One region of the Pantoea sp. LMR881 genome, then DNA from elsewhere that is predicted to be linked to it. Evidence: riboswitches for the same ligand, from Rfam matches in the RefSeq annotation. Region 1 holds a riboswitch; each other region holds the start of a gene.

The links. Region 1 has a riboswitch for thiamine pyrophosphate ahead of thiB (thiamine ABC transporter substrate binding subunit). Riboswitches for the same ligand answer to the same signal wherever they lie in the genome.
Region 2: another riboswitch for thiamine pyrophosphate. It lies ahead of thiC (phosphomethylpyrimidine synthase ThiC); the one in region 1 lies ahead of thiB (thiamine ABC transporter substrate binding subunit).
Region 3: another riboswitch for thiamine pyrophosphate. It lies ahead of O3W44_RS00450 (FAD-dependent oxidoreductase); the one in region 1 lies ahead of thiB (thiamine ABC transporter substrate binding subunit).

Annotation. Positions count from the first base shown of each region.
Region 1 covers NZ_JAPVOK010000002.1:1,672,874-1,680,488, reverse strand. The annotation lists partial or broken gene thiP (thiamine/thiamine pyrophosphate ABC transporter permease ThiP) at 1-1,157, opposite strand, end outside; partial or broken gene thiB (thiamine ABC transporter substrate binding subunit) at 1,133-2,118, opposite strand; TPP riboswitch at 2,164-2,268, opposite strand; partial or broken gene sgrR (HTH-type transcriptional regulator SgrR) at 2,303-3,963, opposite strand; gene O3W44_RS09770 (MFS transporter) at 4,219-5,385, shown strand; partial or broken gene leuD (3-isopropylmalate dehydratase small subunit) at 5,429-6,033, opposite strand; gene leuC (3-isopropylmalate dehydratase large subunit) at 6,037-7,443, opposite strand; gene leuB (3-isopropylmalate dehydrogenase) at 7,448-7,615, opposite strand, start outside.
Region 2 covers NZ_JAPVOK010000002.1:2,050,925-2,058,539, reverse strand. The annotation lists gene thiE (thiamine phosphate synthase) at 1-88, opposite strand, end outside; gene thiC (phosphomethylpyrimidine synthase ThiC) at 85-2,013, opposite strand; TPP riboswitch at 2,098-2,199, opposite strand; gene rsd (sigma D regulator) at 2,287-2,793, opposite strand; partial or broken gene nudC (NAD(+) diphosphatase) at 3,006-3,775, shown strand; partial or broken gene hemE (uroporphyrinogen decarboxylase) at 3,819-4,885, shown strand; gene nfi (deoxyribonuclease V) at 4,888-5,556, shown strand; gene O3W44_RS11445 (YjaG family protein) at 5,619-6,209, shown strand; gene hupA (nucleoid-associated protein HU-alpha) at 6,398-6,670, shown strand; gene O3W44_RS11435 (DUF1481 domain-containing protein) at 6,741-7,403, shown strand; gene purD (phosphoribosylamine--glycine ligase) at 7,435-7,615, opposite strand, start outside.
Region 3 covers NZ_JAPVOK010000001.1:52,464-60,078, forward strand. The annotation lists gene O3W44_RS00415 (ABC transporter substrate-binding protein) at 1-482, opposite strand, end outside; gene O3W44_RS00420 (hypothetical protein) at 479-655, opposite strand; gene O3W44_RS00425 (ABC transporter permease) at 666-1,403, opposite strand; gene O3W44_RS00430 (ABC transporter ATP-binding protein) at 1,393-2,124, opposite strand; partial or broken gene O3W44_RS00435 (ThiF family adenylyltransferase) at 2,126-3,093, opposite strand; gene O3W44_RS00440 (thiazole synthase) at 3,102-3,860, opposite strand; gene thiS (sulfur carrier protein ThiS) at 3,863-4,060, opposite strand; gene O3W44_RS00450 (FAD-dependent oxidoreductase) at 4,060-4,989, opposite strand; TPP riboswitch at 5,124-5,243, opposite strand; gene O3W44_RS00455 (alpha/beta fold hydrolase) at 5,330-6,232, opposite strand; gene O3W44_RS00460 (TetR/AcrR family transcriptional regulator) at 6,290-6,889, opposite strand; gene O3W44_RS00465 (hypothetical protein) at 6,977-7,159, opposite strand; gene O3W44_RS00470 (alpha/beta hydrolase) at 7,174-7,615, opposite strand, start outside.

The DNA.
Region 1 (7,615 bases):
CAGCACAATACCGGGCATCGCCAGAATCAACATGCCGCTGGTATCGATAATCTGTGCGGCAACGTTGCGCTGGCGTAAGCGCAGTTCACGGCTGCTCCACAGCAGCATCAGGGTGAGCAGCACACACAGCAGGCCCGCTCCCAGAGCAATGCGCAGCGAGGTAAATGTGGCTTGCCATAACGCCGGTTGCATCAGCGCACCGCGCAGGCCGCCGTGTAACCCATCAACCATTACCGCCAGCAGCGGCGGCAACAGCAGCAGCAGGGATAAAACAATCATCACGCTATCACTCAGGCGCGCTAAAACAGAATCCTGCGGATCGCGCCAGCCGCGCAGTTGACCATTGCCAGTGGGAATTGCCTTGCTAAAACGCTGGCTCAACAGCACCAGCGCCAGGCAACAGGTCAGTTGAATCAGTGCCAGCAGCGCCGCACGACCGGGATCGTAGTCGTAACTCAGTGCCTGAAAGATGGCGAGTTCGATGGTAGTGGCCTGCGGTCCGCCACCCAGCGTTAGCACGGTGGCGAAACTGGCAAAGCACAGCATAAAAATGAGTGCGCCAGTCGGCAGTAACTGGCGACGCAGCCACGGCCACTCCAGCAGGCGGAAGTGATGCCAGCCGCGCAGATTAAGCTGCGCCGCTAACTGGCGCTGTTCGGCTGGAATACTCTCTAACGCTTGTAACAACAGGCGCGTCGCCAACGGCAGGTTGAAGAAAACGTGCGCCAGCAAAATGCCTTGCAGGCCATAAGGGGAGAAGGTGTAATCAATGCCCGCTAACTGACAAAGCTGGGCCAGCCAGCCAACGCGACCATACACCGTTAGCAGGCCAAATACGGCGACCAGCACCGGCAGCACCAGCGTCATGGCGCACAGACGCAGCAGCAGCCGACGGCCCGGAAAACGTCGCCGGTAGAGGGCCCGTGCCAGCGCAATCGCGGGCAGCAGCGACAGCAGCGCAGAGAGCAGCGCCTGCCCAAAGGAAAAGGCAACCACGTGGTGGAGATAATCATCTTGCAGCACGCTACGCCAGTGAGTTTCTGGCGCGGCAATCCACAGCGATGAAAAGGCCAGCAGCGCCACACTGCACAGCAGCAGCGTGGCGAGTGCGCCAGGATCAGCCAGCAGGGGATCAGTGGCTGACGGCGCGTTGCCATGCATTAATCCATTGTGAACGGTGGCTGGCGACATCCTGTGCCGAATATTGCAGCGCGGTGGCAGGCAAGCTGAGCGTCGCGAAGCCAGCAGGCAAATCGGTTTTGATTACCGGATACATCCAGTTGCCGGTTGGAATGCTGTTCTGGAAAGCCGGGGAGACCATGAAGCGCATAAACTGCTGCGCCAGTTTGGGCTGTTTGCTGCTGGCTAACTGCGCGGCAACTTCAACCTGGAGATAATGGCCTTCAGTAAAAGGCGCGGCAGCATAGTGATCTTTTTCTCTTCAATAAGATGGTAAGCCGGTGAGGTGGTGTAACTCAGCACCAAATCCCCTTCACCTTTCAGGAACAGGCCGTAGGCTTCGCTCCAGCCCTTGGTCACGGTTACCGTTTTTTGTGCCAGCTTTTGCCACGCCTGGGGTGCCTGATCGCCATACACTTTTTGCATCCACAACAGCAAGCCTAACCCTGGCGTGCTGGTACGCGGATCTTCGTAAATGACGCGCCATTTTTCCGGGCTTTCAACCAGCTCTTTCAGGCTTTTTGGCGGATTTTTCAGTTTGTTTTTGTCATAGACAAAAGCGAAGTAGCCGTAATCAAACGGGATGAAGGTTTTATCCTGCCAGCCGCCGGGCAATTGCAGTGCGCCAGTATCCACATCGCTGGCGGCAAACAGCCCCGTCTGCTGGGCGGCCTGCACTAAATTGTTATCGAGTCCCAACACCACGTCAGCTTTGCTGTTCTTGCCTTCCATGCGCAGGCGATTAAGCAGCGACACGCCATCTTCCAGCGCGACATATTTCAGTTCGCAGTGACACTGCGCTTCAAATGCTTTTTTTACTGCCGGGCCGGGGCCCCAGTCTGCGGAGAATGAATCGTAGGTGTAGACGGTTAAGGTGGGTTTCGCCGCAAAGACAGAGGCTGATAACAGCAGCAGCACAGGCAGGGCTTTCTTTAACACTTTGCGCTCCTTGAGGAGAATTGTTGAGTGAGTCGCAAAGGATCTGAGCGTTCTGACCTCAAATCCCTACGTCGGTATTAACCGAATCAGGTTCGACGGGTATCTCTCAGCCGCTTGCAACCTTCACAAACAGCACCCCGTTGAGAACGACACATTCTAGTCATTTCAGCGCAAAGGGCAAGGTTCACAGCTCCGGCGGAGCAAACCAGGCTGATTTAAAATCAAACCAGCCGAGCGTATTCATGCGCACGCCGCGCATACTACGCTGGCCCTCCAGCAGCAGCCAGTGATGAAACAGCGGATGTAATCCCCCTTCTTCGACCAGACGCTTACTCCACTCCGCCAGCGGAAGGTTCTTTTTACGCCAGCGCGCAGCGTCACCGTGCCAGTCAATGGGCAGACAGTGATGTAACAGCGGGATCTCATACAGCTGGGCGAAGAGAGAATATTCCAGCGGCAAAGTGAAGTTTACGCTGCCCAGCCAGATATCGCTTTCTGCTTCGCCCTGATGCCAAATTTCATAACTCACTTCCTGCGTGACCAGCTCGACATTGTGCTGCGCCAGCAGAGGACGCAACGCATTTGCAATGCCTTCATGTTCCACATGCTGGCTATACCAGGTTAGCGTCAGTCTTTTCAGACTGGCAGGCTTTTCAACCGGGGTTAAATCACGGCGATGATGCCAGCGCGGCAGCAATCCGTAAGCCGGGAACCAGTAGCGTTGATAGCCAATTTCGGCATGATTAAGCAAGGCGATCGGGTTAAATAAATAGCTTACCCAACGGCGAATGGCGTCATCGCTGCCCTGGCGCGAACGCTGGTCGAACAGTAAATAATAACATCCCTCTTCGAGGCGGCTTTCTTCCTGTTTCTCGTCAGCCGTCTCGCCCTGCAAGCGTACTCCGGCATACACCAGCTCATCGCTGATATCAGGCAGTACCCATATTGAGACATCATCAATTAACGCGCGAAAGCCAAAATAATCATCAAAGGCGGCAATTTTTAGCTGGCTTTGCTGGTTGCGAACCACGCTATACGGGCCGGTCCCGATGGGCTGGCGGGCAAAGTCGCGCAGTTCAGGCCATTCGCGAGGCAGAATCATCGCGCTTACGCTGCCAAGCAGCCACGGCAGCCAGTCATCGGGCTGACTGAGAGTGATATCAAGCGTCCAGGGTGCGGGCGTGCTGATATGTTGAAGATGGGAAAACAGCGGCTGGCTGCGCAGGCGTTCAAGACTGCTAATGACATCAGCCATCTCCAGCTCGCGGCCATGATGAAAGCGGATCGCCGGACGCAGAAAAAGCGCCAGTGCAGCGGTGAGTTTTGCTGCCAGTGGTGGGCAATATCCGCTTCTGTTTCCCCCTTTTCCTCATTTATGTGTGTCAGGCCGCTAAAAATTTGTCGCGCCAAATGGGTTTCTGAACGGCGCAGCGGCGAGCCGGGTAATAAATTTAGCAGCGGACGATAGTAGAGAACGCGCAGAATATGTTTACCCTGGCGAAAACTGCGGCCCAGATGGGCGCTGATCATCTGTCGTACCTGAGTTTTGTCACCCACCAGCTGTACAAGCTGATCGATGCGGTCCTGCTCCAGCAGATCTTCTGCACGCTGCTGCTGAAGTGCCAGGCCAGTATAACAAAACGTGAGCAGCGAACGCTTGCCGCGTCCCGCTTCTGCTTGCCAGATCAGCCAACCCGCATCCTGCATGGCGTTGAGTAAATTACGCATATGGCGACGCGAACAGTGCAAGACATGCGCTAATTCGCTCAGCGTCGTTTCCTGCGTTTGCCCCTGGCAGCTCTGCCATAAACGGATGAATTGCTGTTTCAGGCGTGATGAGGACATGAAAAGAGGAACTCCCTGTTAAAAGTGCTCTGTTTTTCCTGCCTCATATTAGAGGCAAAATCTGTTTCATGGAAAGAGCGGGAGGCATTCCGCGGAATGGCGCTCTGTCCATGATCGTGCAGCTTAGTGCGATCCTTTCTGAGTAGGGGTGCAATTACACCGCCAGCAGATTTTCTCTGCTGGCTTTTTTCATGTTGCACTGTATCGTCTACCCTTCTTTTTCCTCTGTTTTTTCATTCTGTAAGGGACTTCGGTATGAACTCGCCGCGCAGTAATAACTCGGTTTATCTGGCGTTTATGGTGGCCTCTTTCATGATTGGCGTAGCCGGTGCCTTACAGGCCCCTACGCTCAGTCTGTTCCTCACGCGAGAAGTCCAGGCCCGACCTTTCTGGGTGGGGCTGTTTTTTACCATCAATGCCGTGGCGGGCATTGTGGTCAGTATGCTGGTGGCTAAACGTTCAGACAGCGTAGGCGATCGTCGCCACATCATTTTATTCTGTTGCCTGATGGCGCTGTGCAACGCTCTATTATTCGCTTTTAGTCGTGATTACCTGACGCTTATCACCTTAGGCGTGCTGCTATCCGCTTTAGCCAGCGTATCAATGCCGCAGATATTCGCGCTGGCGCGTGAATATGCTGACCAGTCAGCGCGTGAAGTGGTGATGTTCAGCTCGGTAATGCGCGCCCAACTGTCGCTGGCGTGGGTGATCGGGCCGCCACTGTCGTTTACGCTGGCGCTTAATTACGGCTTCGTCACGCTGTTTATGGTCGCGGCGGCGCTGTTTTTGACCTGTACTTTACTCGTCTGGCTGACCTTACCGTCTGTTCCGCGCGCAGAGACGATGATGCACACCGGCGGCATGCCGATCAGCGGCTGGCGCGATCGCGACGTTCGCCTGCTTTTTATCGCCTCGGTGACGATGTGGACCTGCAATACCATGTACATTATTGATATGCCGCTCTATATCAGCAGTACCCTGGGATTACCGGAAAAACTGGCGGGCTTACTGATGGGGCTGGCAGCCGGACTGGAAATTCCGGTGATGTTGCTGGCGGGCTATTTTGCTAAGCGCACAGGGAAACGCAATTTGATGCTGCTGGCGGTGGCAGCAGGTATTCTTTTCTATCTCGGATTAGTGCTGTTTAGTTCACGTCAGGCACTGCTGATTTTGCAACTGTTTAACGCTGTGTTTATTGGCATCATTGCGGGCATTGGCATGCTGTGGTTCCAGGATTTAATGCCGGGACGCCCCGGTGCGGCAACCACAATGTTTACTAATTCTATCTCCACCGGCATGATTTTAGCGGGAGTGATTCAGGGAACCCTCAGCGATCATCTTGGGCATGTTGCGGTGTACTGGCTGGCGCTGGCTTTGGCGACTGCCGCTTTTGCTATGTCCGCCCGGGTACGTAACGTATAAAAAAGGGCGACCCGCTGGTCGCCCCTGATTGCCTGCTTAATGATTAACGCAGGTAAGCCGGTTGATTCTGTTCATATTGCGCAATCGATGCTTCGTGTTGCAGCGTCAAACCGATGCTGTCGAGGCCGTTGATCATGCAATGAAGGCGGAAGCTGTCGAGCTCAAACGAATAAGTTTTGTCGCCTGCCTTCACGGTTTGCGCTTCGAGATCAACAACGAAGCGGATGCCCGGCTGAGCGGCAACCAGCTTGAACATCTCATCGACTTCTTCATCGCTCAGCTTGATTGGCAGCAGTTGGTTATTGAAGCTGTTGCCATAAAAGATGTCAGCGAAGCTCGGCGCAATGACTACGTGGAAACCAAAATCGGTCAATGCCCAGGGGCGTGTTCACGTGAGGAACCACAACCAAAGTTTTCACGCGCCAGCAGAATACTGGCTCCCTGATAAGCGGGCTGATTCAGTACGAAACTGGCGGTTGGCACTGTTCCGGCGTCATCGTCGAAGCGCCAGTCGTGAAACAAGTGCTGACCAAAACCGGTGCGCGTCACTTTCTGCAGAAACTGTTTAGGAATAATGGCATCGGTGTCGACGTTAGCGGCATCCAGCGGCGCAACAATTCCGGTATGTTGGGTAAATTTCTTCGCCATGACTCAGGCTCCTGTCGTCAGTTCACGGATGTCAGCAAAGTGGCCGGTGACCGCAGCTGCCGCAGCCATTGCCGGGCTAACCAGATGGGTTCGACCGCCACGGCCCTGACGACCTTCAAAGTTACGGTTACTGGTGGATGCACAACGCTCGCCGGGATTCAGGCGGTCATTGTTCATGGCCAGACACATAGAGCAGCCAGGCAGACGCCACTCAAAACCCGCGTCGAGAAAAATTTTATCTAAGCCTTCCGCTTCCGCTTGCGCCTTCACCGGGCCTGAGCCTGGAACCACCATAGCAATTACCCCCGGCGCGACTTTGCGTCCTTTGGCGACAGCCGCAGCAGCGCGCAGATCTTCAATACGTGAGTTAGTGCAGGAACCGATAAAGACTTTATCAATAGCGACGTCGGTCAGCTTAATGCCAGGCTGCAAATTCATGTAAGCCAGTGCTTTTTCTGCTGAGGCGCGCTCAACCGGATCGGCAAACGAAGCCGGGTTCGGGATCGCCTGATCAACTGCAATCACCTGGCCGGGGTTGGTTCCCCAGGTGACTTGTGGGGCAATCTCTTCAGCATGCAGTGTAACAACCGCATCAAATTTGGCATCGCTGTCTGACTTCAGGGTGCGCCAGTATTCAACTGCCTGCTCCCATTTTTCACCCTGCGGCGCAAACTGACGGCCTTTCAGGTAGTTGAACGTCGTCTCGTCTGGCGCGACCAGGCCCGCTTTTGCACCCATTTCGATCGCCATGTTGCACAGCGTCATACGACCTTCCATGCTCAGAGCTTCGATGGCTGGACCACAAAATTCCACGACATGTCCGGTGCCGCCTGCACTGCCGGTTTTACCTATAATCGCCAGCACAATATCTTTTGCGGTGATGCCCTGAGTGGCTTCGCCCAGCACTTCGATTTTCATGGTTTTCGCGCGGCCTTGCTTCAGCGTCTGGGTCGCGAAAACGTGTTCAACTTCTGACGTGCCGATGCCGAATGCCAGTGAACCAAAGGCGCCGTGGGTTGCCGTATGTGAGTCACCACAAACGATCGTCATACCTGGCAAGGTCATGCCTTGTTCCGGACCGATGACGTGTACGATGCCCTGAAACGGGTGATTCAGGTCATATAACTGCACGCCAAATTCAGCGCAGTTTTTAATCAACTCTTGCATCTGAATACGTGCCATCTCACCCGAAGCGTTAATGTCTTTGGTTTGGGTGGAGACGTTATGATCCATGGTCGCGAAGGTTTTTTCCGGCTGACGGACTTTACGTCCGTGAGCGCGCAGACCATCAAAGGCCTGCGGCGAAGTCACCTCATGGATCAGGTGACGATCGATATAGAGTAACGGTGTTTCATTCGGCGCTTCGTGAACGACATGTGCATCAAATAACTTCTGATATAACGTTTTCATTGTTTTATTTTTCCTCGGCGATAAAGCGGGCAATAATGCTGCCCATCTCATCTGTGCTGACCGCTGGGCCATCACCGGCTAAGTCTTTGGTACGGAAACCTTCTTCCAGCGCACGGCTGATGGCACGCTCAATGCTGTCAGCGGCATCATCAGCATTCAGGCTGTAGCGCAG
Region 2 (7,615 bases), 380 kb from region 1:
CCGCATCAAGCAAACGCTCAATCCACTCTACGTTATCAACCACCGGATAAAGCCCTAAACGCGGCGCGGTGGCAGGGAATGCATTCATATTTTGTCCTCCTGAACAGCATCCGCAGGATGATAAAGCTCACCGCCACGGTTGCGAAAATGGGCAGACATTTGCGCCATGCCAATATCAACCGGCTTCGCCTCGGCTTCCTGGCGAGCAGCATAGTCACGCACTTCCTGGGTAATTTTCATTGAGCAGAACTTTGGCCCACACATGGAGCAGAAGTGTGCCACTTTGCCCGATTCCTGTGGCAGTGTTTCGTCGTGATAAGCCCGAGCGGTATGAGGATCAAGGGCCAGATTGAACTGATCTTCCCAGCGAAATTCAAAACGCGCTTTAGACATGGCGTTATCACGAATCTGCGCGCCAGGATGACCTTTCGCCAGATCGGCTGCGTGCGCAGCAATTTTATAGGTAATCAAACCCTGCTTTACATCCTCTTTATTCGGCAGGCCGAGATGCTCTTTTGGCGTGACATAGCACAGCATCGCGCAGCCGAACCAGCCAATCATGGCGGCACCAATACCGGATGTGAAGTGATCGTAACCCGGTGCGATGTCAGTAGTAAGTGGGCCGAGCGTGTAAAAAGGCGCTTCATGACAGTGCTCCAGCTGTTCAGTCATGTTGCGGCGAATCATCTGCATCGGCACGTGACCAGGGCCTTCGATCATGACCTGCACATCATACTCCCAGGCAATCTTCGTCAATTCGCCCAACGTATGTAACTCAGCAAATTGCGCCGCGTCGTTAGCATCCTGGATCGAACCAGGACGCAAGCCATCACCCAAAGACAGCGAGACATCATAAGCCGCACAGATTTCACAAATGTCACGGAAGTGTTGATACAGAAAACTTTCTTTGTGATGCGATAAGCACCACTTCGCCATAATTGATCCGCCGCGTGACACAATACCTGTCAGCCGTTTGGCGGTCATTGGCACATAGCGCAGCAGCACGCCAGCATGAATAGTGAAATAATCAACGCCTTGTTCGGCTTGCTCCAGTAGCGTGTCGCGAAAGATTTCCCAGTTGAGATCTTCTGCCACACCATTTACTTTTTCCAGCGCCTGATAAATCGGCACGGTACCAATCGGGACCGGACTGTTACGCAAAATCCATTCACGCGTTTCGTGAATATAGCGGCCGGTAGAGAGATCCATCACCGTATCTGCGCCCCAACGTGTTGACCACACCAGCTTTTCAACTTCTTCTTCGATGGAAGAGGTAACGGCCGAGTTACCGATATTGGCATTGACCTTCACCAGAAAGTTGCGGCCAATAATCATGGGTTCAGATTCAGGATGATTGATGTTAGCGGGGATAATCGCGCGGCCTTCCGCCACTTCCTTACGGACAAATTCTGGCGTAATGTTTTGCGGCAGATGAGCGCCAAAGCTGTGTCCCGCATGTTGTTGCAGCAGTACCTCACCGCGAATGCGCTCGCGTCCCATATTTTCACGCAGGGCAATAAACTCCATCTCCGGGGTGATAATACCCTGACGCGCATAATGCAACTGAGTCACCCGGCGGCCTGGTTTAGCGCGGCGCGGCTCAGGCAGGTGTTCGAAACGTAAATGATCAAGACCGTCGTCGGCCAGACGTTGTTGAGTGTAAGTTGAACTGATTTGTTTAAGTGGCTCGCTATCATCACGTTCAGCGATCCAGCGGGCGCGCAGTTTTTCCAGACCGCGATGTACATCAATTTGCGCTGACGTATCGCCATACGCACCGGCTGTGTCATAGACCGGCACTGCTTCGTTATCTTCGTAGTGTGGATTGTCTTTGCTGCCGCCCGTCAGGGTTGGGCTGAGCTGAATTTCGCGCATCGGCACGCGAATATCTTCACGGCTGCCGGTGATCCAAATGCGTTTCGAACGAGGAAATGCGCTGCCGCTTTGTAGTGAATCGATGAATTCCTGTGCCTGAGCACGCTGTTCGCGACGAGTGGTTTTTGACAGAGACATAGCAATTTTCCAGTTAAAGGGGAACGTTGCTTGTCTGGAGCCGGAAGGAGTAACAGATACCGGGCAAAAGCCGCCCGTATACTGAACAAATTTACTCTTGTTCCCTACGCAGGTATTAACCTGGTCAGGTTCCGCGGATCCCGAATGAACGGTCTCAGCCCTAAAAGGGCACTCCGACAAGAATTTAAAAACAGGTTTATCAGACCGAAGTCGTCAAAACCCATTCAGCATAAAAGCGCCTTTCGATAATCACAAGTGATTATCTGGCTGATATTACGCCGGACGCGCCATTTGGCTGTCGTTTGCAACAGGCGGCCGCGCCAGGTGATTGTCCCATGCCAGCTGGATCAGCTTATCTTCAAGCGTGAAACGCGCTTCTAACACTTCGCCCACTTCGGATAATGCCTGCTGAAACGTCACGCAGTTATCATCATCAATCGACTGCTGTAAATGACCATCATAAAGCTGCATCAGCCGTTCAGTGTTTGCTTCGAGCGGCGGATAAATTTGCGCAGCGGCAATCAGCGGGCTGTCGCCACTCATTTCGCTAATAATGCGCTCATAAATACTAAAATGTCCTGCTGACAGATAATCTACCAGGCCGTGGCAAAAATTATCCAGTGCTTGTTCATCCAACGCGGTAAGGGCTTCTTTATTCGGTTTCATTCCTACCAAATGGTAATAGGCAACCAACAGTTGGCGTCGGGCTTCCAGCCACGAATCTACCAGTTCATTGCTGCCACCTACGCGCTCGGTCAGGACGTCTAACTGGTTAAGCATATCTAACTCCATGTGAGTCATATCCCTTCATACTTCAGGCTGCAAATGCGTTGGCTGCGCGTCTTCTTCTCCATCACTTATCTCTGTAAGCGCCTGGGGAGAGATCATCATGCCGCCTTCCTGCAATCCGAATTATTTGGGTATAGTTGTTTATCTACACACTTAACATCAGGACTTCAGCGTGCCATTTGACGCTAAGGATGACGAAAAAAATGCAATACGAGATTTCAAGCGTAGACGCTGGATGGTGGATTGTCAGCCATGAACAAAAACTTTGGTTACCGCAGGGCGAATTACCCCATGGAAGTGCGCAAAAATGGGGGCTGGTGGGCAGCAAAGCACAGGTGATTGGCGAGTGGTCAGGTGAGAAAGTCTGGCTCATCTGCGAGACGCGTCCGGACAGCATGTTATCGGTGCGGCAGCTGATTGATGAAGACGTTGGCCTGTTCCAGCTGGCGGGTCGGGGGTGCAACTGGCTGAGTTTTATCGTTCCCATCGCTGGTGTGGCTACTGCGGCCATGAGATGCAGCACAGCACCCGCGAGTTTGCCTGTCTGTGCACGCACTGCCGTGAACGCTACTATCCGCAAATCGCGCCTTGCATCATTGTCGCCATTCGTCGCGGAGAGGAGATCCTGCTGGCGAATCACTCCCGGCATCGTAATAGCATTTATACCGTGCTGGCAGGCTTCGTCGAAGTGGGCGAAACGCTGGAACAGGCTGTTGCGCGCGAAGTAATGGAAGAAAGCAATGTGCGGGTGAAAAATGTGCGTTATGTAACATCACAGCCGTGGCCGTTCCCACAATCACTAATGGTGGCGTTTATGGCTGAGTATGAGAGCGGTGACCTGCAACACGATGGCAAAGAATTGCTGGACGCCGGATGGTTCCGTTATGACGCACTGCCGTTGTTACCGCCAGCGGGGACGGTGGCACGCCGTTTGATAGAAGACACCGTTGCCATCTGCCGCGCCGGGGCGTGAGGAAAATGCTACACTACACGCCTGAAATTGAGAGAGCCTTGAAATGAGTGAACTGAAGAACGATCGTTATTTGCGCGCCCTGTTACGTCAGCCAGTTGATGTCACACCGGTATGGATGATGCGACAAGCCGGGCGTTACTTACCGGAATACAAAGCGACCCGTGCTGAAGCGGGGATTTTATGTCGCTGTGTAAAAATGCCGAGCTGGCCTGTGAAGTTACGCTACAGCCGCTGCGTCGTTACGCACTGGATGCGGCGATCCTCTTTAGCGATATTTTAACTATCCCCGATGCGATGGGGCTGGGTCTTTATTTCGAAGCCGGTGAAGGCCCACGCTTTTCAAATCCCATTACTTGCCGTGCCGATGTTGAACGTTTGCCGGTGCCGGATCCTGAAATGGAACTGGGCTATGTGATGAACGCGGTGCGCACGATCCGTAAAAACCTGAAAGGCGAAGTCCCGCTGATCGGTTTTTCTGGCAGCCCCTGGACGCTGGCAACCTATATGGTTGAGGGCGGCAGCAGCAAGGCTTTCACTAAAATTAAAAAAATGATGTACGCCGATCCAACGACGCTGCATGCGATGCTGGATAAACTGGCAGACAGCGTGATTCTCTATCTGAATGCGCAGATTCGTGCCGGTGCGCAGTCAGTGATGGTGTTTGATACATGGGGCGGAGTACTCACTGGTCGTGATTACCGTGAGTTTTCGCTCTACTACATGCACAAAATTGTCGACGGCGTATTGCATGAGAATGAAGGCCGCCGCGTGCCAATAACCTTGTTCACAAAGGGTGGCGGACAGTGGCTGGAAGCGATGGCAGAAACGGGCTGTGATGCGCTGGGTCTGGACTGGACCACCGATATCGGAGAGGCACGTCGTCGCGTTGGCGATAAAGTTGCGCTCCAGGGCAATATGGATCCCTCAATGTTATATGCGCCCCCTGCGCGTATCGAACAGGAAGTGGCTGGGATTCTGGAAAGCTTTGGTCGTGGAAATGGCCACGTCTTTAACCTCGGCCATGGTATTCATCAGGATGTGCCGCCAGAACATGCAGGTGCGTTTGTTGAAGCAGTGCACCGTTTGTCTCGTCCATGGCATCAGGAGTAATTATGGATATTGCTGCATTACGTGCTGAGCAGCTTCAGCGTGCCGCTGACGTGGTGCGGCATGACGATTTCGACGTACTGCCGCCGCGCTTTATCGGTGGGGCAGACGTGGGTTTCGAGCAAGAGGGCGCCGTTACGCGTGCCGCCATGGTCATTCTTGAATATCCTTCTCTCAGGCTGGTGGAGCACCGCATTGCGCGCATTGACACCACCATGCCTTATATCCCTGGCTTTCTCTCTTTTCGCGAATATCCCGCGCTGATGGCTGCATGGCAGATGCTTGAACAAAAGCCCGATCTGCTGTTTGTTGACGGTCACGGTATTTCGCATCCACGTCGCCTGGGCGTCGCATCACACTTTGGTTTGCTGGTGGACGTGCCAACCATAGGTGTGGCTAAACGTCGCTTGTGCGGGCGTTATGAAGAGGTCGATGCGCAACCTGGCAGTCGCCAGCCTCTGATCGACAAAGGCGAGCAGATTGGCTGGGTATGGCGCAGTAAGCAGCGTTGTAATCCATTATTTGTCGCAACCGGACATCGTGTCAGCCTCGACAGCGCGCTGCACTGGGTTGAAAACTGCACGCGTGGCTACCGTTTACCGGAACCTACACGCTGGGCAGATGCCGTTGCGTCGAACCGTACTGCGTTTCAGCGTTGGCAAAACACGCTTTAACGCTGTTTCAACGGCACTTTTGCGATACACTGCCGCCAGCGAAACGAATAAGAGCCACCGTCATGTTACAAAACCCCGTTCATTTGCGTCTGGCGAAGCTGGAAAGTTGGCAGCACCTGACCTTTATGGCCTGCCTGTGCGAACGCATGTATCCCAATTACTGGGCTTTTTGCGAACAGACGCAGTTTGCCGATCCCGCCTTGTATCGTCGTATTCTCGATTTGATTTGGGAAAGCCTGACGGTCAAAGATGCGAAGATCAATTTTGACAGCCAGCTTGAAAAGCTGGAAGCGGCAATCCCTGATGGCGATGCCTTTGAGGTTTACGGCGTTTATCCCGCTATTGATGCTTGTGTGGCCCTGAGCGAGGTGCTACACGCTCAGCTAAGCGGTGAGACGCTTGAGCATGCTATCGAAGTCAGCGAGAGTTCAATTACCACCGTCGCCATGCTGGAAATGACGCAGGCGGGCCGTGAAATGAGCGATGAAGAACTGCGTGAAAACTCAGCAATTATCGACGAATGGGACCTGCAATGGGAGATTTTTCGCCTACTCGCGGACTGTGAAGAACGAGACCTTGAATTGATCAAAGGACTTCGATCAGACCTGCGTGAAGCGGGAATCAGTAACATCGGTATAAAATTTCAGCAATAAGGCGAGAAAACGTGACTTCAGGCCTGAATTACCGCGCCTGAAGGCTTCACATCGGCCCCCTGTCTGGTCTACATTTGGGGGGCTGAAAATTGTGGCTATCGGTGCGTGCAGGCTGAAGAGTGCCAGAATATGGCTTTTCCCTCGCACTCGTTGCTTAGCAAGCGATAAATACACTTTAAGGATAACTTATGAACAAGACTCAACTGATTGATGTGATCGCGGATAAAGCTGACCTGTCTAAAACCCAGGCTAAGGCGGCGCTGGAATCTACTCTGGCTGCGATTACTGAGTCTCTGAAAGATGGTGATGCTGTACAACTGGTTGGTTTTGGTACTTTTAAAGTGAACCACCGCGCTGAGCGTACCGGTCGCAACCCGCAGACTGGCAAAGAGATCAAAATCGCTGCAGCTAACGTACCAGCATTCGTGTCAGGTAAGGCACTGAAAGACGCTGTTAAGTAAGTCGTCGCATTGCGGTCAAGCTTTAAAACAGGGGGCGTTTTCGCCCCTTTTGTTTAAGGGGCCAACCATGATGATTTCGCTGTTTCAGCGCCTTTCTGCCCTTAGTCTTATTTTATTTCTCTTTGGATGCAGTTCCACTCCGGATGTCCCGGCCTTTTCTGCCAGTGGTTATCTTGCCGATCGCGGCGCTGTGCGCATCTGGCGTAAGAACAGTGACCATCAGGCTGTTCATATCCGCACTCTCTTTACTCCCTTTAATGGCGATGTGGTTGAAACCACCGATTACATCTGGCTGGAAGACGCACTGATTAGCGTTCAACGCAAAGTCAGTGGCGCGCAGCCGGATGATGTCACGCTACGGTTCGACCAGGAGGGTGGTCTGAATTTCATGCAACGGCAGCTTGCAGGACGACGTGAAGCCGTCAGCCCGGATGCAGTCGAGCTGTATAAGTTTGACGCGCAACGCATGCGTAAAGTAAGCGATGCGCTATTAAGCGGTCGGGTATTTCTCAAACAGGGCCACTGGCTCGGTGGAAACCTTATTGAAACCTGTGAGGGACAGCGCGTCACTCCCGCATTTGATATGAATGCGCTACAGTCGTTAGCGCAGCAGCAGCGTAGCACCAGCGAGCCATTGATGGTTTCATGGCTTGAAGCTGAAGAAGGAGTCCAGTTATTGCGTGTCAGCCAGCAGGACGACTGCGCAGAGCAGCCTAAAGAAGCCGATTTTTAGTCAAAAAAAAGGGCGCGCTGGCCCCTGTATCTTATTTGCGGTTAATGGCGCGATAACCGATATCGCGGCGGCAGAAGCTGCCCTGCCATGAAATAGGCTGGGCGAGTTCATAAGCCCGTTTCTGCGCAGCGGCAACGTCCTCGCCCAGCGCCGTCACGCACAGTACGCGACCGCCGTTGGTCAGTACCACATCCTCTTCAAGACGCGTCCCG
Region 3 (7,615 bases), on a different contig from region 1:
TTCTGGTTAGCCAACAGAATCAACTCATCATAAGCCGGAACACCGTGCTCTTCGGGTTTAAATACCTGCGGCTTTGCTCCCTGCTGCTGCAATTCCAGTAGTTCATAGTTGCGGTAGATTGTCATGGCCCCGTCAATTTTATGGCTCAACAGCGCCGATGCCGCGTCCATATTTAAATTGATCAGCTTTACCGAATCAGGATCCACGCCAGCCGATTGCAGCATATTTCGCATCGCAACATCTTCGAAACCGGGGATAGCGTAACCCAGGGTTTTCCCCGCGAAATCTTTTAGCGAATGGATATGTTCACTATCCAGTGTGGTCAGCGTATTGAGCGGCCGATCAATGAGTGTACCGACACGTATCACAGGGACATCTTTATCCACCAGCGTATTAAGCTGCGGTTGATAGCTTACGGCCAGGTCTGCTTTACCCGCAGCCAGCAGCAACGGCACTGAAGCAGAATCGGCAGGTGCTATCATCTCAACATCCAGACCCTGACGAGCAAACGCGCCGCTGGATTGCGCAGCAAAAGGGCCGCATGGTTAGGATTAACAAACCAGTCGAGCAGCAAGCGCACTTTTACATTAGCCTGTGCAGTGACAGAGCAACTTAATAACAACAGCGACGTAAACAGAGCTGCGAATTTATTCAAAATAATGTCCTTAAACAGAAGTCCAGAGGAACTGGCGGCGTAATAAGCTGACTGCGCCAGAAAGCAGCAGCGCCAGTAACAGTAAAATCGCCAGCGCGGCAAAACTCAGTGCAGTTTCCAGTCGCGCATTGGCATGCATCATCAGATACCCCAGCCCTTCGCTGGCCCCGACCCATTCCCCTATCACAACGCCAATTGGCGCGAGGATCACGGCCATTTGCAAACCAGAGAAAAACTGCGGCAGCGCAGCGGGCCAGCTCACATGATAAAAGTGACGAAATCGCGAGGTGTTAATGGTTTGCGCCAGTTCAAGCCATCCAGGCGGCGTGCGGCACAGCCCCTCAAACAGTGACAGGCAAAGCGGGAAAAAGATGATTAAGGCAGCAATAACAACTTTGGATGCGATACCAAAGCCGAGCCACAAAACCAGTAAAGGAGCCAGCGCGAAAACCGGTATCGCCTGGCTGGCTGTAATCAGCGGAAAAAGCAGCCGTCGTAACAGTTGGCTGGCTGACATCGCTATCGCGAGCACGATCCCACTACCGACGCCCAGCAACAGCGCCAGCGCGATTTCTGCCAGTGTAAATAAGAAATGGTGCCACAGCAGTCCAGCCTGCTGCTGAGCAGCTTGCAGTACCGCCAGCGGTGCGGGCAAGAGAAAAGCGGGCACGCCTGCATGGCGAGCCACCTGCCAGCCGCAGCCCAGCACCACCAGCAGATAGATAAAGCTAAAAAGGTTATTTCTCATCGCTATTCAGCCTGTGAAAAAGCTCGCCTTGCGTTTGTAACAACGCTGTATCTTCTACTGCGCGTGGCGGTTCACCATTGGGTACAGCGAAACGGTCAACGCGCAAAGGTGTTTCACTTAACAGGCAAATTTCATGCGCCATGCGGCAGGCTTCCAGAGGATCGTGGGTGATGAGCAGAACGGTTTTTCCTCTTAGCACGTTCGCGGTGAGGGTTTGCAGGCTGAGTTTGGTCATCACATCCAGCGTCGCGAAAGGCTCGTCCATTAACACAACGGGACGATCAAGGTAGAGCGTGCGCGCCAGTGCCACACGCTGACGCATTCCACCGGATAACGCAGCAGGCAGTGCATGCGCGTACCCGGCGAGCTGAACCTGCTCCAGCAATACACTGGCACGCGAAATGTTGGGTTTTTCTCCCTGCAAACGTGAGCCGAGCATGATGTTTTCGCGCACGGTCAGCCAGGGATAGAGCAGATCCTGCTGGCCCATCCATGCGATCTGCTGTTTCAACGGACATGAATTGCTGCTGATAATCTTGCCGCGATCAGGCGTAAGCAAACCCGCAACTAATCTCAATAAGGTACTTTTGCCAATGCCGCTGCGCCCGAGAAAAACGGTGGTTTTTCCACCCTGCAGATGCAGTTCAAAATCGTGAAAGAGACAACATTCTTCCCAGGAAAAACCCACTTTTTCAAAGCTGATATCCGGTCCGGGCTGCATCTTAGTTCCTGTTGGCGGCAATGATTGCCAGCCGGGTAAATCCGCGACCTTCCAGCGTTCGTGCTGCCTGGGCGGCGCGAATACCGCTGGCGCAGACCAGCACGATGCGTTGATCAACGGGTGGTTGCCAGTGTGCAATTTGCTCTGGCAGCACACGTATCACCGCGTCGGTGATACTGGCGGGTGCTTCCTCCACGCTGCGTAACTCGACAATACAGTCATCTTCGTCCAGAAGCTGGCTGTCGATAAACGCCACAGGGGATTTCTCAGGCTCCTCTGCCTGTTCGAAACGAAACTGACGAAAATGCCAGTTAGCGAAGTCGCAGTTAATCATGCAGCCGAGCGGTGAAGGTGTCAGGTTTAACAGCAGGCTGAGCGCCATTTGCGCCTGTAAAGCCCCCAGCGTCGCCACTGCTGGCCCCATCACACCTGCGGTGTTGCAGTTAGCGGACGCGGCTGGCAATTGCGGAAACAACGCCCGGTAGCCAGGACCGCCGCCGCAAAAACAGCCGACATAGCCCTGGCGACCAAGCACTGAGGCGCAAACCAGGGGAAGCTGTCGTGGATAACAGAAATCGGAGAGTTGATACGTAATGGCAAAATTATCCGCAGCGTCGATCACCAGATCGATATCAGCTAATGCCTCTTCTAACAGGCTGGCGCTCAGGGCCTGGGGATCGCTTCCACCGTGCATTCAGGATTGCGCTTCGCTAAGGCGCGCTGGGCACAAAGGGCTTTCGGTTTGCCTGTATCTGCCATCTCATACAGCGTTTGCCTGTGCAGATTATGCAACTCTACGCAATCACCATCATAAAGCCGGATATAGCCGACCCCCGCGCCTGCCAGCAAAGGCAGCAGCGTGGAACCTAAGCCGCCTGCACCAACCACCAAAACCCGCGCGGCAGTTAAACGTTGCTGACCGGCTTCGCCAATTTCCGGCAGCACAGCTTGCCGCTGATAACGACTCATAGAGATCCTTAGCTGAACTGAGCCAGACCAAAAACAGGCGTAGACGCTGCCGCCATATCGCGCCGCTCCATCATTCCTGCCTGCTGCGCTTCATACCCGGCGTGAATAGCTGACGCAAATGCACCCGCCATGCGCACCGGATCGCGCGCTTTGGCAACCGCGGTATTAAGCAGGATGCCATCAAATCCCAGTTCCATAGCCTGTGTGGCCTGGCTCGGCGCACCGATGCCCGCATCAATGATTAGCGGCACATCTTTGAACCAGGCTCGCATGGTACGTAACCCTTCTGTATTGCGTAATCCCTGTCCGGAACCGATGGGTGCTCCCCACGGCATCAGCAGTTCGCATCCCGCTTCCAGCAGTTTCTCACCGAGGATCAGATCTTCTGTGGTATAGGGGAAAACCTTAAACCCGTCGGCGCAAAGAATGCGTGCCGCTTCAACCAGTGCAAACGGATCGGGTTGCAGCGTATCGGCATGGCCAATGACTTCTAATTTGATCCAGGGGGTATTAAATAATTCGCGTGCCATTTGCGCGGTCGTTACGGCTTCTTTTACCGTATGACACCCGGCCGTGTTCGGTAAAACGCGCTTGTCGAGTTGCCTGAGTAATTCACGGAATGCGCCGCCCTGACTGCCTTCGCGACGCAGGCTGACGGTAATAATTTCCGCACCTGACGCGCAAATCGCCTGCTGCAAAATTTCTGGCGAGGGATAACCGGCCGTGCCAAGCAAAAAGCGTGACTGGGGTTGAAAGTCGTAAAACATGATTATCCTCCCTGCATCGGAGACAGCACTTCCAGCTGGCAACCCGCTTCAATGTGCTGCGTCTCATAGCGCGAGCGCGGCACAAACTCGCCGTTAATGGCGCTGGCGACGCAACCTGCGTCAATGTTTTGCTCACGCAGCAGGTCAGCCAGGGTACTGGCTTCGGTATCAATGGCGCGGCCATTGAGCTGAATACGCATTACATCGTCTCCTGTGTCAGTAGCTGTAGCAGTTTCTCGGCCATTATCGGTGCCAGCAAAAAGCCATGGCGATACAGCCCGTTCAATGAAAAAATGCCCTGTTCATAGCGCACTTCAGGCAGGTTGTGCCGGTAGGCGGGACGCAATCCCGTGCCGCTTTCCAGCACGCGGGCTTCTGCCAGCGCCGGATGGAGGGTATAAGCTGCGCTGAGCAGCTCCATCATTGCACGTGCGCTGATCGGGCTGTCGTCGTGACTCTCCACCATCGTCGCACCAAGCATGAAACGACCGGAAGCGCGCGGCACCAGATAGCAGGGAAAACGGGGATGAAGCAGACGCACCGGACGTGAAAGGTGCACTTCATCACTGTGCAGAATAAGCATTTCACCGCGCACGGCGCGCAGTTCAGGTTGTGCATCTGCTGCGTGAATGCCACGACAATCAATAATTTGCCCGCTGGGTTTACCGTTATGAAATTTGACATCAGCCTGCTGGAGATCATGGCGTAGCTGTTGCATCGCCACCCGGGGATCAAGATGTGCTTCACCGGCGAAAAACAAGCCGCGTGCAAAACGATTCTCAAGCGCCGGTTCGATCTCGCTGGGTGTGATCCATTGATGCCCGGAAGTCATACTGGCGAAGCGGATCAGCTCCTGGCTGTCACGCGGTGGTGCAATAACCAGCGTGCCGTTATGGGCAACGCCATCAATACGCTTTGCCCACCACGCGGCGGCGTGTTGTCCCCAGGCGATCACTTCTGCTGGGGCGCTTTCCGCTTCGCACCAGGGCGCAAGCATACCGCCCGCCCAGTGGGATGCCGGGCGGCAATCATCATCAGAAATGACTTCAATTGATTCGCCATGCTCCGCCAGCAGTGTCGCAACACAGAGTCCAGCGACACCGCTGCCCAGCACCGACCAGCGGCTCATGACGGACGTACCCGTTGTTGAAAGAAGAATTTCATCACGTTGGCCTTGTCGTTTAACAACGAAGACCCGTGATACAGGAAAGGGAAAAAGGCGAGAGCAATGCGAAACCGGCTCTTGCGGCATGTATCTCATCAGACATGAGGTACAAGTCTTCCTACGCCAGTATCAACTGGGTCAGGTTCGAAGGGTCGCTAAGCCGCGCGTTGCGCTATTAGCCTCTCAGTCTCTTGGGCGAGACTCCCCTGACAGGTTCTATTTGTATTTTAAGGGCGATGATTCGTCAAGCATGAGGTAACGATTTAACCCTAATCATATTTTGGCAGACGATCGTTATTCCCCTTCAGCCCATGATTAAGTTCACACGGTTGAATAACAACTTAAGCGGCAAAAAGGTCGTCAGAAGCTGCGCTAACTTCTCCGGCTGCTCTTCAGGAATAAAATGCCCGCTATGGGCCACCGTTACGCCTTCAACCTGATGAGCAAAGGTGCGTAACGGTGAAGCCATATCAGGAACAGACCCCTGATCGGCACTGACTGCGAGTACGGGAAGAGCAAGTTTTCCCTGAGAGAGACGCTCACAGTTCTGCCTGGCTGATTGCGCCACGGCGCGATAAAACGCCAGACCAGCACGTAAAGCGCCCGGGCGGCGAAAGATACGCAAGTATTCTTTCATCGCTTCGTCATCAAAAATGTAGGGATTAGCTGCTTTGCGTTTCAAAAACCAGTCGAGATAAATCTCCTCGCGCCCACTGATAAGGGCTTCAGGTAAATCGCTAACTGTATGAAAGGCAAAGTGCCAGGTTCTCCAGGCCTTATCCGGTGTCACCGGCAACCTGTCTGACAGTGTGATGCCCGGAATGCCTGCATCCAGTAATGCCAGCTTAATGACGTTATCAGGAAACTGCGCGGCCAGCGGAAAGGCAACCCATGCGCCAACGTCGTGCCCGACCAGATTGAAATGCGTAACGTTGAGATGCGCCATTAGCGCCATTATTTGCTGTGCAATAGTGTCGGTATCGTAGCCGCTCTCGGGCATATCGGAATCCCCCTGCCCCGGCAAATCGGGCGCAATGACGTGAAATTTTGTTGCCAGTTGGGGAATAACGAATCGCCATGCAAAACTGCTTTGTGGAAAACCCGCCAATAACACTATCGTCTCTGCTTCAGGATCACCTGCGCTTAAATAGTGCAGGCGCTGCTGGTTAATTAAAGCGAAATTGTGCTGATAACCTTCATTACTCATTGAAATCTCCCGATCCATAATTAAGGAAATGGTCATTTCCTAATTGTTGAAAAATTTTTAACTGAGCGTTTTCAATGCCAGCGGAACAATGCTTTGATCAGGCCGCGTAGACGCTATTTTCCCTGCTACGCGCATCCCCAGAACAATGCATAACATGAGTGACGCCGCAGCGTCCGCGTCGATCTCTGCATTAACTGAACCGTCCTGCTGGCCTTGCTGAATGAGGGAGGTGATGGTTCGCAAGTTTCGCCTCATCGCTTCGCTTACCGCCTCGGCAAGTTCTTGATCCAGGGTCTGTACTTCAACGGCGCTTCCCGCCACCAGACAACCACGTTGCCCTTCAATATCCTGGACTGAATCAACATAGAAATGCAGCAACGCTTCCAGACGTAAAATTCCCGTGGCGCACTTTTCCAGTCGTGTGCGCAGCTCCTGGTTTCGCAGCGAGAGATAACGCGCAAAAACCTGGGAAAACAGGGTGCGTTTATCGTTGAAGGCTTTGTAAATGCTTCCCGTGGTTAACTGCATGGCACTGCTGAGATCGCCAATCGACGCAGCGTTAAAACCTTTTTCACGAAACACCAGCATGGCGCGATCAAGGGCGTCTTCAGGCACGAATTCGCGTGGCCGGCCTCGTTCTTTAATGATGTTTTGCACAGAAATCCACTGACCTCAATTAGGAAATGATCATTCCCTTTAGGTTAACCGAAGAAATGCACCAGGGAAGCGAAGCACAAAGGGTTTTTATTTTTCCGATCCCGACATGATGTGCAGCGTATCCATTAACGATGAGGGAAAAATTTGTCCGTGCGTCTGACCTGGATAGCGCGACAAATGTAAATCAACCCCTTTTTGCATAAGAATTTTGATTAACTGGCCTTCCTCCCGCTTGAGGTCAACAGAGTGGCCTTTACGCTGCTCAGTCACGCCATCGCCTTCCATCAGGTAAAGCGATCTGTTTTGCAGGTGGCGGGGGTTGCTCTCTTTGCCAGTTTTACGATACGCTGATCGCCCCAACCTAATGACGGTGCGGCCGCAAAAAAGTCATGGAACCATGTTGCGTTGTAGAAGGTGTCAAGAACAAACAGCCCGCCGAAGGAGTGCCCCCATATCGCACGTTTTGATGGATCGCTGGGCGCACGTTTTTCAACGTAAGGGATGATCTGTGTGAGTAAAAACTGGCGAAACTCCTGGCTTCCTCCCGTTTTGCGGCCCTGAACAAGCGGTTGTTTCACCGCAGGATCGACAGAGGTGGGCGTGTAATCATAGCTGCGCGCAATCACATCGAATGGCAGATTCGTGTCATAACCTACCGCTACCAGCACCGGAGGCTGATCTTCAAACATCTGCTTTAACAGCGGCTCCGATAAGTGTGCCATCGCC